3 regions of the Rhodococcus mengyinensis genome follow, and region 3 is predicted to be linked to each of the others. Evidence: riboswitches for the same ligand, from Rfam matches in the RefSeq annotation. Region 3 holds a riboswitch; each other region holds the start of a gene.
The links. Region 3 has a riboswitch for S-adenosylmethionine ahead of ACNJ7E_RS00915 (putative leader peptide). Riboswitches for the same ligand answer to the same signal wherever they lie in the genome.

Region 1: it holds a riboswitch for S-adenosylmethionine, as region 3 does, so the genes downstream of both, ACNJ7E_RS15765 (aminotransferase class V-fold PLP-dependent enzyme) here and ACNJ7E_RS00915 (putative leader peptide) in region 3, are expected to answer to the same signal.
Region 2: it holds a riboswitch for S-adenosylmethionine, as region 3 does, so the genes downstream of both, ACNJ7E_RS28620 (bifunctional o-acetylhomoserine/o-acetylserine sulfhydrylase) here and ACNJ7E_RS00915 (putative leader peptide) in region 3, are expected to answer to the same signal.

The regions. Positions count from the first base shown of each region.
Region 1 is NZ_JBLWIT010000084.1:76,061-81,966, forward strand. It holds gene ACNJ7E_RS15740 (ABC-2 transporter permease) at 1-59, shown strand, start outside; gene ACNJ7E_RS15745 (YbaK/EbsC family protein) at 94-567, shown strand; gene ACNJ7E_RS15750 (flavin reductase family protein) at 732-1,241, shown strand; gene ACNJ7E_RS15755 (LLM class oxidoreductase) at 1,247-1,873, opposite strand; gene ACNJ7E_RS15760 (putative leader peptide) at 1,923-2,015, opposite strand; gene ACNJ7E_RS15765 (aminotransferase class V-fold PLP-dependent enzyme) at 2,020-3,315, opposite strand; SAM riboswitch class IV at 3,367-3,481, opposite strand; gene ACNJ7E_RS15770 (MlaD family protein) at 3,562-4,809, opposite strand; gene ACNJ7E_RS15775 (purine-cytosine permease family protein) at 5,106-5,906, shown strand, end outside.
Region 2 is NZ_JBLWIT010000125.1:47,174-53,079, forward strand. It holds gene ACNJ7E_RS28610 (MFS transporter) at 1-1,212, opposite strand, end outside; gene ACNJ7E_RS28615 (NADP-dependent isocitrate dehydrogenase) at 1,411-2,634, opposite strand; SAM riboswitch class IV at 2,908-3,028, shown strand; gene ACNJ7E_RS28620 (bifunctional o-acetylhomoserine/o-acetylserine sulfhydrylase) at 3,146-4,429, shown strand; gene metX (homoserine O-acetyltransferase MetX) at 4,426-5,550, shown strand; gene ACNJ7E_RS28630 (DUF3017 domain-containing protein) at 5,582-5,866, opposite strand; gene ACNJ7E_RS28635 (bifunctional methylenetetrahydrofolate dehydrogenase/methenyltetrahydrofolate cyclohydrolase) at 5,868-5,906, opposite strand, start outside.
Region 3 is NZ_JBLWIT010000012.1:36,234-42,139, forward strand. It holds gene ACNJ7E_RS00900 (ABC transporter substrate-binding protein) at 1-504, opposite strand, end outside; gene ACNJ7E_RS00905 (amino acid ABC transporter ATP-binding protein) at 542-1,324, opposite strand; gene ACNJ7E_RS00910 (amino acid ABC transporter permease) at 1,321-2,301, opposite strand; gene ACNJ7E_RS00915 (putative leader peptide) at 2,447-2,521, opposite strand; SAM riboswitch class I at 2,529-2,625, opposite strand; gene ACNJ7E_RS00920 (sulfite exporter TauE/SafE family protein) at 2,838-3,605, shown strand; gene ACNJ7E_RS00925 (HAD-IIA family hydrolase) at 3,682-4,473, shown strand; gene ACNJ7E_RS00930 (LppA family lipoprotein) at 4,495-5,034, opposite strand; gene ACNJ7E_RS00935 (alpha/beta hydrolase) at 5,031-5,906, opposite strand, start outside.

The sequences.
Region 1 (5,906 bases), on a different contig from region 3:
TCCGGAAGCCGGAATCGACTACGCCCCGTTCCGATGTCGTGTCGGACGACGCTTCTTGATGTCGTACCGGAGGAATGGACCTACTCTTGGTTCATGCCGACGCCCCTGCACCCCCACGCCGCGCATGTCGCCGAGACTCTGATCGCGCGAGGACACCATGGGGTGATCGTGACCCAGCCCGACTCCACCCACTCCGCGGCCGAGGCGGCGGAGTCTCTGGGGGTCGATATCGGTGCCATCACCAAGTCGCTGGTGTTCCTCCTGGACGACGATCCGATCCTGCTCCTCGTGTCGGGGGCGCACGAGGTGGATCTGGCGAACACGGGCAAACGACTGCAGGGAAATCTGACCCGGGCACCCCTCGACATGGTGCGGATCGCGACCGGACAGCCGATCGGGGGTATTGCCCCGCTCGGACATCCCACGAACCTTCCGACGTACGTCGACAACGCCCTGTCGGAGTACGCGGAACTGTGGGCGGCCGCCGGGCACCCGGACACGGTCTTCCGCACGTCGTTCTCCGAGTTGGTGCGGATCACCGCGGGCCTGGCGATCGACGTCGACTGAATCCCGGGCGGTTGACGCCCCTATAGTTGACGTCAGATCTCGTGAACGAGAATGACACAGTGCCCGCACGGGCCGACCCGGAGAATGATTTGTCCGACAGAGCCGAGAACGCCGAAACCGTCGATGGTTCGGACCTCCCACGCGACCATCGACTCGCCCCCGGAATCTGCGCCGAGGATTACCGCGCAGCCCTGCGTCGGCACCCGGCGGGCGTCACCATCGTGACCCTCGATTCGGGGTCCGGCCCGGTCGGCTTCACCGCGTCCTCGTTCTCCTCGGTTTCACTGGACCCGCCGTTGGTGTCGTTCAACATCGCGAACACGTCGTCCAGCATCGATGCACTTCATTCCGCGGATTCGCTGGTGATTCACCTCCTCGGCGAGCACCAGCAGCACCTGGCTCAGCGATTCTCCCGAAGCGCCGACCAGCGGTTCTCCGACGAGTCGCTCTGGGCGCGACTCGACACCGGCGAACCGGTCCTCCACGGAACTCCCAGCTGGTTGCGGGTGATCGTGGACCAGCTGATTCCCGTCGGCGATCACACGCTCGTCATCGGCCTCGTCACCCGCGTTCATGCCGAGGCAGACGACGACTCCGCTTCGGCTCCCCTGCTGTATCACGAGGGCCGGTACTACCGGCCCACTCCGCTCGGTTCAGCGAACAACGGCAACTGACCAGTTCAGGACGCCAGTACCCGCTCGCGGAGGGGGAGGTCGAAGCGACGCAGCGCCTCGTCGACGGCGTCGGCGGAGGTGACGAGACCTCGCTCCTCCAGCCACGGGAGGGTGCCGTCGACGAGCTGCTCCAGGACCCTGGGCAGCGACAGCGGCAGCACGGTCACACCGTCGGCGACGCCTGCCGCCTGGATGTCGGCGATGAGTCCGGCGAGGCCGACCGGAGTTCCGATGTACTGCAACGACACCGGAGCACGCGGCGTCGCCAGGGCGCTGTCGAGGAGGGCCAGCTCCTTGCGGGCGGCGCGGGCCTCCCCGGCGATGAGCACCTCGAGGTCCACCAGGACGGTGACGCTGTCGGGGTCGCGACCGTCGGCGACGAGTTCGGCGCGGATCCGTGCGCGTTCCTGCTGCGCCTCACGCAGATCGGACGCCCGGATCCGGACGACGTTCGGCGGGAACGACGTGAGGTCGAGCTGATCCGTCGAATCGGCGGTCAGGTCCACCCAGTAGTCCGCGCCGTTGATCGGCCGCGTGCCGGTGGCGCCCTCGGCCGCCGGGTGGTGGCCGGAGCCGGTCAGTTCGACGGCGACGCGAAGGGGACGGGATACGAAGGCATTGTCTCGAGACATAGGGGTTCCTCGGGAATGACGTGTGAATGAAACGGAGCTGGAAGAACGGTCAGCTCGAACACATACCCGAGGCGGTTCGGCACAGATCGACATGCCGACGGCACCAGTGAGCAATCATTGTGCTCCCAGCCTGCGATGCCATGCGGTCATACTAGCGCGTCCCGCGAAAAACGCGTCTCCGGCACCGGATTCCACTGGCCGCTCTCCTTGGCGTAGGTCCAGCTCCGGCGGCCCGCCACCAGGGTGCGCACCGCGTCGACCAGCCGATCCACGTCCTCGGAGCAGCTTCCGAGACCCACACTCACCCGCACGGCGCCGTCAGGCCTGCCAAGGCGGCCCAGCAGAGGATGGGCGCAGAACCGCCCGTCGCGAACTCCGATTCCATGTTCGGCGGAGAGGTAGGCGGCGATCTCTCCCGGCTCGAACCCGTCGATCGTGAATGTCACGATCCCCACGGTGTCGGGGGCGTCCGACCACAGCCGCAGGAAGTCCAGGCCGTCGACGGAGCCGAGGCCGTCCAGGAGCCGGCCGGTGAGTGCCGCCTCGTGTGCGGCCACCGTGCCGAAGTCCAGCTCGGACAGTGCATCGCACGCGGCGGCGAGCGCCGCCGCGCCGAGCACGTTGGGGGTTCCGGCCTCGTGCCGGGCAGGGGCGGGCGCCCACTGGGTCGATTCGACGGTCACGTTCCGGACCGCCCCGCCGCCTGCGAGATAGGGCTCGGCGGCGTCCAGCCAGTCCCGGCGGCCCACCAGCACACCGGCGCCGAAGGGGGCATACAGCTTGTGCCCGGAGAACGCGAGGTAGTCGACGCCCCACTCCTCGACGTCGATGCGCCGGTGCGGCGCGAGCTGAGCGGCGTCGACGAGAATCCGTGCGCCGCAACGATGCGCCACCTCGGCGAGGGCGGCGATCGGCAGAACCTCGCCGGTCACGTTGGATGCACCCGTCACCGCGAGCAGGGCGGTGGGCTTGGAGCACAGTTCTGCGACGAGCAGGCGGACCGTCTCCTCCAGCGTGTCCGCCGCCCTCACGACGCGAGAGTTCTTCCACGGCAGCAGGTTCGCATGGTGCTCGATGTCGAGGACGACGGTGCTGCCGGGGACGCAGCCGGCCAGCAGATTCAGCGAGTCGGTCGTGTTCCGGGTGAAGACCACCACCTGGTCCTCCCCCGCTCCGACGAACCGGGCGACAGAGTCGCGGGCCTTCTCGTAGCACTCGGTCGAGACCCGCGACGCGTAGCCGGCGCCGCGGTGCACGCTGGAGTACGTCGGTAGCAGTGCCCCGATCCGGTCGGTCACCTGCGCCAACGCCGGCGCACTGGCGGCGTAGTCGAAGTTGACGTAGGCACAGTCGCCGCCCTGAACGAGCGGAACCCGCAGGTCGGAGCCCGAAACCTGGGCCAGGGGGGCAACACACACGTCAGCGGTCAGTACAGCAGTCATCACGACATCCCTCGTAGTCAGGGACTCGTCGCAGGGTCGGTGCCCTCTCGGAGTCCGCGCTTGCCGGGTCCGGTATGGACCTCAGCCTGGTCGTCACCCGGAGCACCCCGCCGCGGTGGAGGGTTGCCGACCAGCTAGCCGGGGCTTGACGCTGGTACTCGTGACCTGTTTCGAAGATTGCAGGATCGGCGCGCAGTTGTCAACCCGAAACCCGGAGGGTCCCGGATCCGGGACCGAGAACTCGCGTCAGTTGAGAGTCACCCCGAGGAGCGGGGCGAGCTGATTCGCAATCGGGTTGAGGTCCAGCCTGTTCGGGTCCTTCTTGGGCGTGGAGTCCCACGGCTGAACGGTGGCGGGGTCGCCGAACACGATCCGGTTCGCACTGCGGACGCCGGTGAGACTGCCCTGCGGGGCTTCGCAGGACGCGGCAGTGTTCTGCGGGAAGTCCTGCTGCGTGTCGTCGAAGTTCGGGTCGTTCCGCTTCATCTCCTGGAGGATCGCCTGGGTGCCCTCGTAGCCGACGGTGCACGACGGCGGATTGTTGGTCTCTGCCACCAGACCCAGGTGAACGGTTCCGTCGTCGGGCGCAATGGTCGAAGACGCGGCCGCCACGCCGGGCAGATACACGAACAGCGTCTGCAGGGCGGTGGCCTGCACCGAGATCACCTTCGCCGTGGCGGACAGGTTGGCGAGGTTCGTCGTGGCACCGGGTCCGGTCTCCGAGACAAGTTGCCCCAGTTGATCGCTCGCCGGATTTCCGTTGTCGATCAGCCGCCGGACGTCCGGGTCGCTGCTGCGCAGACGATCCGCGAGCGAGTCCAGGTCGGCACTGAAATCCTTGATCGCCGACGACTGTTCGGACTGCGTATCCAGTACAGTTCGACCGTCGCGCACCAAAGCCAGTGTCCGGTCGAGCGATTCGGATCCCGACGCCGACAGCCCGGACAACGAGTCCGCGAGCGACTGAAGGTCTTCGCCCTTGCCGTCGAACGCCGCACCGAGTTCCGTCACGACGGTGTGGAGCGCGTCGATCGGCACGGATTTCGTCAATCCCTGTGTGCTGGCGAGCAATTCTTCGACGGGCACCGGCGTCGAGGTGTCGGCGGCGGCGATTCGGGACCCGTCCGTCAGGTACGGCCCGCGATCGGTGGCGGGCCGAAGGTCGACGTACTGCTCGCCGATCGCCGACCTGTTGGCCACGACGGCTTTCGCGGACGCGGGAATGTCGGGCGCGCTCGTGTCGATCCTCAGTTCGACGACGACGCCGTCCGGGGTCAGGGACATGTCCCCGACGCGGCCGACCGGCACGCCGCGGTACGTGACTTCCGCATTGGTGAAGATGCCGCCCGACGTCTCCGATTCGAGGTGCACGGTGTATTCGCCGAACCCGAGGAGATTGTCGAGACGCACGTAGTTGGCACCCACGTAGACGAGGCCCGTGAGGGCCACGAGAACGAAGCCGATCAGCTGCCACCGGACGAGCGGCGACCTCACCGTCGACCCTCGATGTCGCGTCGCCCGAACGCCGTCCCCGCTGCGGCGAGCCGGCACCGGTTCGCGAAACGACTGTTGATGGCGGCGGCAGACACAGGCACTCCGATGACAGAGGGATACATGAGACAAGCGGTCACACATATATCTAGTCCGGTCGCCGTATCAGCGCAAACTCCGAACCACCCTCGGTGGCGCACGTCACTCGCCGGTCTTGACTGAATTTTCAGTTTGGAATATCTTCGGTTCCCAACAGGACGTGATGACAGTCACCTCCGACCCGGAATGTGAGGTCCGCAGTGTCCACGAATCTCGACCCGACGACGCCCCTCGACGACGACGCCCCCTCCCCGCCGGAGGACCGCTTCGGACACGTCGAGACGATCGGCGTGGAATACATCCCCGAATCGGAACGCGATTCGCGACCGCTCAACATGCTCGCCGTGTTCTTCGGCGGCAACCTGGCGTTCTCGGTGATCGTGTTCGGCTGGCTCCCCATCACGTTCGGACTCGGGTTCGGCAGCGCGATCGCGGCCAGCGCGGTCGGCATCGGACTCGGCACGCTCCTCATCGCTCCCCTGTCACTCCTGGGCCCGCGCACCGGCACGAACAACACCGTGTCGAGTGGTGCGCACTTCGGAGTGAGCGGACGGATGATCGGCTCGGGGCTCACCCTGCTCTTCGCCCTCGCGTACGCCGCGATCGCGGTCTGGACCTCGGGTGACGCGCTGATCGCCGCCGCCCACCGCCTGCTCGGCACACCGGTCGACAACGGCATGCTCGCCCTCGGCTACGGCATCATCGCCGCCGAGATCGTGGCCGTCGCGCTGTTCGGCCACGGCACGGTGGTCGCGCTCCAAAAGTTCGTGCTGCCCGTCGTCGCCGCGCTGCTCCTGCTCGGTGTGTTCGCGTTCGGGGGTCGCTTCGACGGCGGGTCGGGCAGCGGCGACTATCTCCTCGGCGGGTTCTGGCCCACCTGGATTCTGGCCGTGGTGCTCGCCGTCGGCGGTCCGCTGTCGTACGCCCCGACGCTCGGCGACTACAGCAGGCGGATCTCCCGGGTGCGGTTCAGCGACCGTACGATCGTCGCGGCCACCATG
Region 2 (5,906 bases), on a different contig from region 3:
ACGGGCGCTGCGGCGTTCCATCGCGACCGCCACGGTGAGGACCACGAGACCCGCCACGGCCAGCAGCGCACCGACCGCGGCGGGCGCCGTGTAGCCGTAGCCGGCCGCGATCACGACACCACCGATCCACGCCCCGAACGCGTTCGCGATGTTGAGGGCCGCGTGGTTGAGCGAGGCGGCGAGGGTCTGGGCGTCCGCGGCGACGTCCATCAGCCGGGTCTGCAACCCGGGAACCATCGACGCACCCGCCGCACCGACGAAGAACACCAGCAGCAGCGCCGTGTACGGGTTGTGGGAGGCGATCACGAAGACGCCGAGCAACACCCCGAGCGCCGTCATCGATACGAACAGGCCGGGAATCAGCGCCCGGTCGGCGAGTCGGCCGCCGATCAGATTGCCCGCGACCATGCCCAGGCCGTAGATCATCAGGGCCAGCGGCACCAGCGACCGCGACAGGCCGGCGACGTCGGTGAGCGTCGTGCTGATGTACGTGTAGACGGCGAACATGCCACCGAACCCGACCATGCCGATGATCAGCGTCATCCACACCTGCGCGCGGCGCAGGGCACCGAGTTCGGTGAGGGGATTCGACATCCGCATGGCGGCGAGCGCGGGCACCCACGACCAGATCGCGCCCAGTGTCACCACACCGATCACGGCCACGAGCGCGAAGGCGCTGCGCCAGCCGAGCGTCTGGCCCAGCCACGACGCGACGGGAACGCCGACGACGTTGGCCACCGACAGTCCCATCATCACGAGAGCGACCGCCCTGGCTCGCTGGCCGCGGTCCGCGAGGTGCGCCGCCACGAGGGCCGCGACACCGAAGTAGGCGCCGTGCGGCAGGCCCGCCACGAACCGCGCGGCCATCAGCACGCCGTAGTTCGGCGCGAACACCGTGGCGGCGTTGCCGATCGTGAACGCCGCCATCAACGCGATCAGCAGCGTCTTACGGGGCACCCGCGCGGTCAACGCCGCGATGAGTGGCGCGCCGACGACCACACCCAGCGCATACGCCGAGATGACGTGCCCGGCCGTCGGCTCGGTGATCCCGAGACTCGACGCCATCTCGGGCAGTAGCCCCATCGCCACGAACTCGGTGGTCCCGATCCCGAAGCCACCGAGCGCGAGCGCGATCATGGCGAGCTTGCGGACGGACGGATGTTGGGCGATGACACCGAGGTGCTCGGGGCGGACGGGGGTGGAAGTGCTCACAGCAGAACTTTCGACTAGGCGGGGAGACGGCTACGCGGCGCACGGCGCCTCGTTGCGCAACGACCCACATCGAAATTCTCTTCCCCGGATTCCGCTTTTCGCGCCGCGAGCGACCGTGAGATGACTCACCCGGCCCGGAAACCCCGAACGGGACGCCCCGTGAGGGGACGTCCCGCTCGTAACGCTGTGGCTCGGTGCCTACTGCTCGGCGATGGCCTTCTGGAGGTTGATGTCCAGCGCACCGAGGAACTCCTCGGTGGTCAGGTAGCCCTGGTCGCCGCCGACCAGCATCGCGAGGTCCTTGGTCATCTGGCCACCCTCGACGGTCTTGATGACCACGTCTTCGAGCTTCTGGGCGAAGCCGATGACGTCGGGGGTGTTGTCCAGCTTGCCGCGGTGCTCGAGTCCACGGGTCCACGCGAAGATCGACGCGATGGGGTTGGTGGACGTCGGCTTGCCCTGCTGGTGCTGACGGAAGTGACGCGTCACGGTGCCGTGTGCGGCCTCGGCCTCACACGTCTGTCCGTCCGGGGTCAGCAGCACGGAGGTCATGAGGCCGAGCGATCCGAAGCCCTGCGCGACGGTGTCGGACTGGACGTCGCCGTCGTAGTTCTTGCAGGCCCAGACGTAGCCGCCCTCCCACTTGAGCGCCGACGCGACCATGTCGTCGATGAGACGGTGCTCGTAGGTGAGTCCTGCCGCGTCGAACTCCGACTTGAACTCGGTCTCGTAGACGTGCTGGAAGATGTCCTTGAACGCGCCGTCGTACGCCTTGAGGATGGTGTTCTTGGTCGACAGGTACACCGGGTAGTTCTGCTGCAGGCCGTAGTTGAGCGAGGCGCGCGCGAAGTCCTCGATGGACTTGGTGAAGTTGTACTGACCCTGGACGACGCCGCCGCCCTCGGGGAAGTTCACCAGCTCGTGCTCGATCGGCTCGCTGCCGTCCTCGGGCGTGTAGGTGATCATCACCTTGCCGGGACCGGGGACCTTGAAGTCGGTGGCGCGGTACTGGTCGCCGAAGGCGTGACGGCCGATGATGATCGGCTTGGTCCAGCCCGGAACCAGTCGCGGAACGTTGGAGATGATGATCGGCGCGCGGAAGATCGTCCCACCGAGGATGTTGCGGATGGTGCCGTTGGGCGACCGCCACATCTTCTTGAGACCGAACTCCTCGACGCGTGCCTCGTCCGGGGTGATGGTCGCGCACTTGACGCCGACGCCGTGCTTCTTGATGGCGTTGGCCGCGTCGACGGTCACCTGGTCGTCGGTCTCGTCCCGGTGTTCGATGCCGAGGTCGTAGTACTCGAGATTCACATCCAGGTAAGGATGGATCAGTTTGTCTTTGATGAACTGCCAGATAATGCGTGTCATCTCGTCGCCGTCGAGTTCGACGACGGTGCCCTCAACCTTGATTTTGGACATGGGTGCTTCGCGTCCTCCTAGGAAGATTCCCTGGTTACACGGTTGCGGTCGCACTTTGTGAGTGGGTCCGCGAACGGTTCGCTTTTCAAACGTAGACGGTCAAGGCGGCCGCTGGGAGACCGCACGTAAACAAGACAAGCGTACTGCTATGCGCCACGCTCGCAACACCTGGGGCACGGAGGCCATCCCTACTCACGGGTAACTTTTCCCTGCTAGTGGCCCTGATCGGTGCCGTTTCCGGTCGTTCCACCCCAGCCGCTAAGATTCACTCCAGGTCATGAGTGCCAGCAACGAGCCCCGGCTAGCTGGCCGGCAACCCTCCACCGCGGTGGGGTGCCCCGGGTGATGACCTGGTTCCCTGATTCATACAACAGTCGGGTGACAAGCGCGGGTCCGACATCGGAGGTTCATGATGTGTTGTTGTTGTCGTAGATAGACCCCAGACAAGCCCTGCGCGCGAACGAACCAGCAACTCCGTCGCGCCTCGTCAGACCACTGGAGTAGACAGCACATGACCGAGAACTGGTCGTTCGAGACCAAGCAGATCCACGCCGGGCAGACGTCCGACGCGACCACCAAGGCGCGGGCGCTGCCGATCTACCAGACCACCTCGTACACGTTCGACAGCACCGATCACGCTGCCGCGCTGTTCGGTCTGGCCGAGCCGGGCAACATCTACACCCGCATCATGAACCCCACCCAGGACGCGGTCGAGCAGCGCATCGCCGCCCTCGAAGGCGGCGTCGCCGCCCTGCTGCTGTCCTCCGGACAGGCCGCCGAGACGATCGCGATCCTGAACCTCGCCGAGGCGGGCGACCACATCGTCTCCAGCCCGCGGCTGTACGGCGGCACCTACAACCTCTTCCACTACACGCTGCCCAAGCTCGGCATCGAGGTCTCGTTCGTCGAGGACCCCGACGACCTCGAGCAGTGGAAGGACGCGATCCGGGACAACACGAAGGCGTTCTACGGCGAGACCATCTCCAACCCCCGCAACGACGTCCTCGACCTGCCGGGCATCTCCGGGATCGCCCATCAGCACGGGCTCCCGCTGATCGTCGACAACACGGTGGCCACCCCCTACCTGATCCGCCCCCTCGAGCACGGTGCGGACATCGTGGTGCACTCCGCCACCAAGTACCTCGGTGGCCACGGCACGGCGATCGCCGGTGTCATCGTCGACGGCGGCACGTTCGACTGGACCCAGGGCCGCCACGGCAACTTCACCACCCCGGACCCGAGCTACCACGGCGTCGTCTACTCCGAACTCGGACCGCCTGCCTTCGCCCTCAAGGCGCGCGTGCAGCTGCTCCGCGACCTCGGCTCGGCGATCTCCCCGTTCAACGCGTTCCTCATCGCCCAGGGTCTCGAGACGCTGAGCCTTCGCATGGAACGGCACGTGTCCAACGCGACCGCCGTCGCCCAGTACCTGGAGGCGCGGCCGGAGGTCGTGTCCGTCGGATACGCCGGGCTTCCGTCGTCGCCCTGGCACGACCGGGCGAAGCAGATCGCGCCGCGGGGTGCGGGCGCGATCGTGACGTTCGAACTCGCCGGCGGCATCGACGCGGGCAAGAAGTTCGTCAACGCGCTCACCCTGCACAGTCACGTCGCGAACATCGGCGACGTCCGCTCGCTGGTGATCCACCCGGCGTCCACCACACACTCCCAGCTGACCCCCGAGGAGCAGGCCGCCAGCGGCGTCACCCCCGGACTGGTCCGCCTGGCTGTAGGCATCGAAGGGATCGACGACATCATCGCCGATATCGAGACCGGACTCACGGCGGCGGCATCTTGACCGTGAGCGCTGTACAGAACCTGCCCGTGGCGGACGGACGTCTCGGCACCATCGACATCGGATCGCTCGAGCTCGAGAGCGGAACAGTGATCCCGTCGGTGTCCCTCGCCGTGCAGCGATGGGGTGAGTTGTCCCCGAACCGGGACAACGTGGTGCTCGTCGAGCACGCCCTCACCGGCGACTCGCACGTCACCGGACCCGTCACCGACGAACACCCCTCCCCCGGCTGGTGGACCGGGATGGTCGGTCCGGGTGCGCCGATCGACACCGACGAATGGTGCGTCATCGCGACCAATGTCCTCGGTGGCTGCCGCGGCACCACCGGTCCCGGTTCGATCGCCGAGGACGGGCGCCCGTGGGGCAGCCGTTTCCCGGAGATCTCCATCCGCGACCAGATCGCGGCCGAGAAGAAGTTCACCGACCTGCTGGGCATCGACAAGCTGGCGTCCGTCGTCGGCGGTTCGATGGGCGGAATGCGCGCGCTCGAGTGGGCCGTCACCTACCCGGACCAGGTGGCGTCCGCGCTCGTTCTCGCGGTCGGCGCCCGCGCGACCGCCGACCAGATCGGCACACAGACCACCCAGATCGCGGCCATCACCAGCGACCCCGACTGGCAGGGCGGCGACTATCACGACACCGGCCGGATCCCCCGGGCCGGACTGCGCATCGCCCGCCGGATCGCGCACCTGACCTACCGCAGCGAGGCCGAACTCGACTCCCGGTTCGCGAACTCGCCGCAGGACGGCGAGGACCCGTGGCGCGGCGGCCGGTACGCCGTCGAGAGCTACCTCCAGCACCAGGCCGACAAGCTGGTCGGCAGGTTCGACCCGAGCACATACGTGCTGCTGTCCGAGGCCATGAACCGGCACGACGTGGGCCGCGGTCGCGGTGGCATCGCCGCGGCGCTGGGGACGATCACCGCACCCGTCATCGTGGGCGGCGTCGACTCCGACCGCCTGTACCCGATCCGCCTGCAGGAGGATCTGGCCAACGACATCCCCACCTGCGACGGTCTGCGGGTCCTCAACTCACGGGACGGCCACGACGGGTTCCTCACCGAGGCCGCCGCCGTCGCGAAACTGCTCTCCGAGACGATGCAACTGGCCCGCGCGGGGCGCTGACCCCCGTGCGGGACGACACCCGCTCGGACCGCTAGTCGGTTCCGAGCGGGTCGATCGACACGGCCAGCCACACGATTGCGCCCCCGACGGCCACCAGCGCACCCACGTCGAAAGGCTTGCTGCGCACCGCGAGCAGTCCGACGCGCTCCGACGGCATCATCAACCGGAATACCGCCGCGAGCAGCGTGGCGACGCCGAACACGAACGCGCCTCGTCGCCACCGATCCGCGAGCACGAACACGACGGCCACGACGATGACGACCAGGACTGCGAGCATCGGCAGATTCTTCTTCGCGAACTGCCCCCAGTCGGCCATCTCAGCCGAGAGACGCTGCGACACGCTCGGCCCGCTCCAC
Region 3 (5,906 bases):
GTCCTTCTTCGTCTCGAACGCGACCGTGTCGAGGCGGTACGTCGAGAAGTCGTACTTCTCCTTCCGCTCCTCGGTGACGGTGACGTTGGAGATGAACGCGTCGGCCTCCCCCGAATCGATGCGGACGAAGTTCTGCGCCCAGTCCGCCGCCTGGAGGTCGACCTTCAACCCGAGAACGTCGCCGATCAGGTACGCGAAGTCGGTCTCCGAGCCGATGAGCGTCTTGTCGTCGTCGGCGTAGAAACGCAGGGGCGGGGCGGAGCCGGCGCTGCCCGTCACGACGAGCGTGCCGCGGTCGCGGATCTGCTGGGGGACCTTCGCGGCGATCGACTCGACCTCGTCGGTGGTGATGCGATTCTGGTCGGCGGTGAGGTTGTATCCGGCAGCCGAGGTCGGCGCCGATCCCTCGTCCTCGACGTCGCCGCCCCCGCACGCGGCGGCGAGCAGCGCGACGGTGGTGAGGGCCGAGGCCAGAATTTTCGTACGGAACCGTGCGGTGGACATGTGTGCCTTTCGGGGATCCACACCGAGGTGGGGAGAATCAGAGAACTCGGGAGAGGAATGCTGTGGTGCGGTCGTGCTGCGGGTTGTCGATGACCTGCGAGGGCGGGCCCTGTTCCACCACGACGCCGGCGTCCATGAAGACCGCCGTATCGGCGACCTCCCGCGCGAAGCCCACCTCGTGGGTGACGATCACGAGGGTCGCGCCGTCCCGTGCCAATTGCTTGATCACGGCGAGGACCTCGCCGACCAGTTCCGGGTCGAGGGCCGACGTGGGCTCGTCGAACAGGATCACCGCCGGGCGCAGTGCGAGGGCCCGGGCGATCGCGACCCGCTGCTGCTGGCCGCCGGACAGTTGTCGCGGGTACTCGTGGGCCTTGTCACCCACGCCCACCCGTTCCAGCAGCGCAATCGCCTCGGCCTCGACCTCGGCCCGGTCGCGGCCCTGCGCCGACACCGGCGCCTCGATCACGTTCTCCAGCACCGTGAGGTGGGGGAACAGATTGAAGTTCTGGAAGACGAATCCGATCCGGGAACGCTGCTTCAGGATGTCGCGTTCACGCAGTTCGTGCAGTTTGCTGCCCTTGCGCCGGTAACCGATGAGGTCGCCGTCGATGCGGATGGTGCCGCGGTCGACCTTCTCCAGGTGGTTGAGCGTGCGCAGCAGCGTGGACTTGCCGGAACCCGACGGCCCCAGGATCACCGTCACCTCGCCCTTGCGGACCAGCAGGTCCACACCCCGCAGGACTTCGAGTGCGCCGAAGGACTTGTGGACTCCGCGAACTTCCACCGCGTACTCCGCCGGATGGGCTTCGGTTGTCATTTCGTGGCACCTCTCGGTACGGAGACACCGGCGTCACGGATCTCGGCGAACTTCCGGGTGAGCTTCTGCCACGGAGTCGGCGGCAGCGCCCGTGCCGATCCGCGCGCGTAGTGCCGCTCGACGTAGTACTGGCCGATCGACAAAAGCGTGGTCAGGATGATGTACCAGATCGTCGCGACCATCAGCAGTGGTACGACGCGGCCGTTGCGGCCGAAGATCACCTGAACCTGGTAGAACAGTTCGGCGATTGCCATCGTCGACACGATCGAGGTGCCCTTGAACAGGCTGATCACCTCGTTCGCGGCGTTCGGCAGAATGCCGCGCATCGCCTGGGGCAGAACGATCTTGAAGAACTGGCGTCGGCGCGGGATGCCCAGCGACTGCGCCGCCTCGATCTGCCCGTGGTCCACCGAGATGATGCCGGAGCGGATGATCTCGGCGGAGTACGCGGCCTGATGCAGGGCCAGACCGATGACGGCGGCGGTGAAGCCGCTGATGACACCGTTCACCTCGAACGTGAAGAAGCCCGGACCGAACGGAATGCCCAGCGACAGAGTCTGATACAGGTACGTGATGTTGAACCAGAACAGGAGCTGCACGATCAGCGGAATCGACCGGAACGCCCAGATGTACACCCAGGCGATCACCTGCAACACCGGGTTGTGCGACAAGCGGCTGACCGCCAGCACCACACCGAGTGCGAATCCGAGGACCGTCCCCCACAAGGTCAGCTTCACCGTCATCCACAGCGCCTGCAGCACGGAGCCGGCGGTGAAGTACTTGGCGAACGTCGCCCAGTCCCATCCCGGGTTGGTCGCGAGGCCGTGGACGAACTGGGCGAGCAGTACCAGCACGACGGCGCTGACGACCCACCGCCACGGGTGCCACCTCCGCGCCACTTCCAGCGCGGCGTCCCCGTCGCCGGACGGCACTGAATCGAGGGGCACGGCCGAACGCGCCTGAACGGGGGCGCTCACGCTCCCTCACCACTTACGACAGACATCACTGAGGCGGCCTTTCACCTGGAAACCGGACTGGAGGAGAGCGCGTCTTCCGCGGGATGCGGGCGCGCGTCAGGCGCTCACCGGGCGAAATGCCCGGTGAGCGTGCTGTGAGACCTCGTCAACAGTGGCAGGAGGTGGTCCGGCACAGGTCGATGTGCCGTCTGCGCCACGCAGGGCGCGCGGGGTAGTTCATGTGCTGCCTTCCATCGATCCCGGCGGTAGCACCCGCACCCGAAGAATTCGGAAGGGTTGCTGCGACGTCAACGAGCCAGGTCTCTCGGTCGCTCTGGATGGTTGAAGCGAACACTAGCCGCATTCCCGAACCCCGTCAACACGGGGTATTTCCCTGCAACACAGGGGAAATGGTGCCGATCGGCCGCAAGAATCACCGTGCGCAGAAGTACTGACAGACGGAGATCCATGCGGTTGGATGAGGCGTGCGGCCCTGCATCTCCGTGGTCGTGTGACCCGGCCGCCGGGCCTTCCGAGGCCCTTGTAACGTCGCCTCGGTGACACCACTCGAAGTCATCGCGATCCTGGTAGCCGGTGTAGGCGCGGGCGCGATCAACGCCATCGTCGGCAGCGGCACGCTCATCACCTTCCCCACCCTGGTGGCGTTCGGGTTCCCTCCGGTGACCGCCACGATGTCGAACGCGATCGGCCTGGTCGCCGGTGGCGTGTCCGGCACGTGGGGGTACCGGCGGGAACTGGCCGGGCAGGGACCGCGGCTGCGGTGGCAGATCCCGGCGTCGCTGTGCGGTGCGGTTCTCGGCTCGTGGCTACTGCTGCACCTACCCGAAACTGTGTTCGAACTCGTCGTCCCGGTGCTGCTGATCCTCGCCCTGATCCTGGTGGTGCTGCAGCCGAAGATCCAGGCCTGGGCGAAGCAGCGCGGCAGCCACGAGGCGGGCCTGAGCCCGGCGCGCCTCACCCTGCTGACCGTCGGGACGTTCGCCGTCGGCGTGTACGGCGGATACTTCACCGCCGCGCAGGGCATCCTGCTGATGGGTGTGATGGGCGCGATCCTGCCGGAGAGCCTGCAACGAATGAACGGCGCGAAGAACCTGCTCTCGCTCCTCGTCAACGTCGTCGCCGCGACCGCGTACACGCTCGTGGCCTTCGACCGGATCAGCTGGGCGGCCGCCGGCCTGATCGCGGTGGGCTCGCTGTTCGGAGGCGTCCTCGGCGCCCGTTACGGCCGCAGGCTGTCGCCGACCGCATTGCGGGGAACCATCGTCGTCGTCGGCCTCATCGGCCTGTTCCGGCTGCTCGCATAGTCGCGCATGCACCCTCCCGCTCCCTCATACTGAGTCGGTGAGCAAAGACGTAGAGCACCCGGGCTGGACCTATCTGATGGACATGGACGGCGTTCTCGTCCACGAAGAGCACCTGGTCCCCGGGGCCGACCTGTTCCTCGCCGAACTCCGGGAGTCGGGTACCCCGTTCATCGTCCTCACCAACAATTCGATCAGGACTCCGCGCGACCTCCGCGCCCGTCTGCTCCGCACCGGCCTGGACATTCCCGAGGAATCGATCTGGACATCCGCCCTGGCCACCGCGACGTTCCTGGCGAGCCAGCGCCCCGGCGGCAGCGCCTACGTCGTCGGCGAATCCGGGCTCACCACCGCACTGCACGACATCGGGTACGTCCTCACCGACAACGATCCCGACTACGTGGTCCTCGGCGAGACCCGCACTTACTCCTTCGAGGCGATCACCACCGCAATTCGTTTGGTGGAGAGGGGCGCTCGCTTCATCGCCACCAACCCCGACCCCACCGGCCCGTCCCGGGAGGGTTCCCTTCCGGCCACGGGATCCGTTGCCGCACTGATCAGTAGGGCCACCGGTCGCGACCCGTACTACGTGGGCAAGCCGAATGCGCTGATGATGCGCTCGGCGCTGCGGGCCATCGGCGCGCACTCCGCGAACACGCTGATGATCGGCGACCGGATGGACACCGACATCGTCTGCGGGCTCGAGGCCGGGCTGCAGACCATCCTCGTCCTCACCGGAATTTCGACGCGGGATTCGGTGGAACTGTTCCCCTACCGTCCCACCGCGGTACTCAAATCGGTCGCCGACCTGGTCGGCCGGACGTCGGATCCGTTCGGCGATGCGGCTCCGCCGCCCGTGAGTACTTCTTAACCGCGGGACGTTGACAAGTACTCACGGGTGGCGGCAGCCCGTGATACCCCTGATCGTCGCTGCCCTGTACGTCCCGAACCTGATCCGGTTCCCGTCGCCACCGGCGAACGTCACGTCGTGGTGTCCGGGTCGGTCGGCGTGCACGTCGAGCCGGTCCATTCCGGCGTCGGCGGCGATCGCACGGGCCGCGGCCAGCACGGCGGGCCAGTCGGCGTCGCCGATCGGGGTGTCGGACAGCAATACCGGCGTGGTGACGGATTGCCCCTCCGTGTACGCATACGGTCCCGGGCACCCGCCGCCCTGGCTGCGTTCGCGATGCCACCGCCACCGAACATCCGGTGCAATCGCCGCAACGGCATCGCTTATCCGCATCAGCGCATCGGTGACCTGCCACTCGGTGACCGCGAGTGTCGGCCGGTCGCTCAGGCTCGCTGCCGCCGCCGCAACCTCCTCGTCGCTGAAGTTGTACGGGTTGTCCGGCACGCCACCACATCCGCTCGTCAGGATCGCCGCGCCGATCACGGCGACCGCCTTCACCACCCACCCGCCGCGGACCGTCACCGGACAGCCAGTTCCGGCATGCCCGCGACGATCACCGCCATGTTGTAGCCGGACGTCCGCAGCTCCCCGTTGTCACTCGGCCGCGGATACTCGCTGTGCCCGCTGGCATCTTCGCGCCGCACGCCGTCCGGGGTCGACGCCTCGAGCACCGACAGTTGTTCGAGGTCCGTCTGCACCGGATCGGGGCCGAGCCTGCCGAACCCGTCTGCCACGGTGATGGGGTCATCGGGCGCGCGCATCACGAACCCGTGCCGGGGTGCCAACCCGAGATCCGATTCGTCGTTCGCGTCGAACCCGGGCGAACCGTAGAACACGGCGTCGTCGACCGGTTGCCGCGGTCCCGCGTCCTGCAGGGCCAGGCCCTGGGTGTACGAACCATACGAATGGCCGAGCGCGGTGATGTGCGGATCGGGCGTCTGCGAGGCGACGTCGAGTCCCTCGTAGAACGAGGCGAGCTTCGGGGCACCCGCGGTCGCGCGGTCGGACTGCCAGGAATCGAGGAGCCATCCGCGCCCGAGATTCTGGTCGATGAACGGCACGTCGTAGTTGCCCGGACCGGTGGTGGTCGGCGGCTGATACCCCAGCCACGCGATCGTCGACACCGTGTCGCCGGTGCGGCCGGCCAGGTCCAACTGCCGTTCGGTCTCGGCCTTCAGCGCCGACGCCTCGTCGGTCATTCCGCGCAGCGAGGCGACGGTCGTGTCGATGCCCGGTGTGGTGACGGCGATGTGGTCGGCGGTGTCGGGGTCGCCGAGCGCGAATGCGGCCATCGTCCGTTCACCCGACTGCAGGTCCAGCAGCATCAGCCTGCCGTCCGGGTGATCGCGCACGAGTTTCTCGAGGTCGTCGAGGTCCCGCAACTTCTGCTCGGC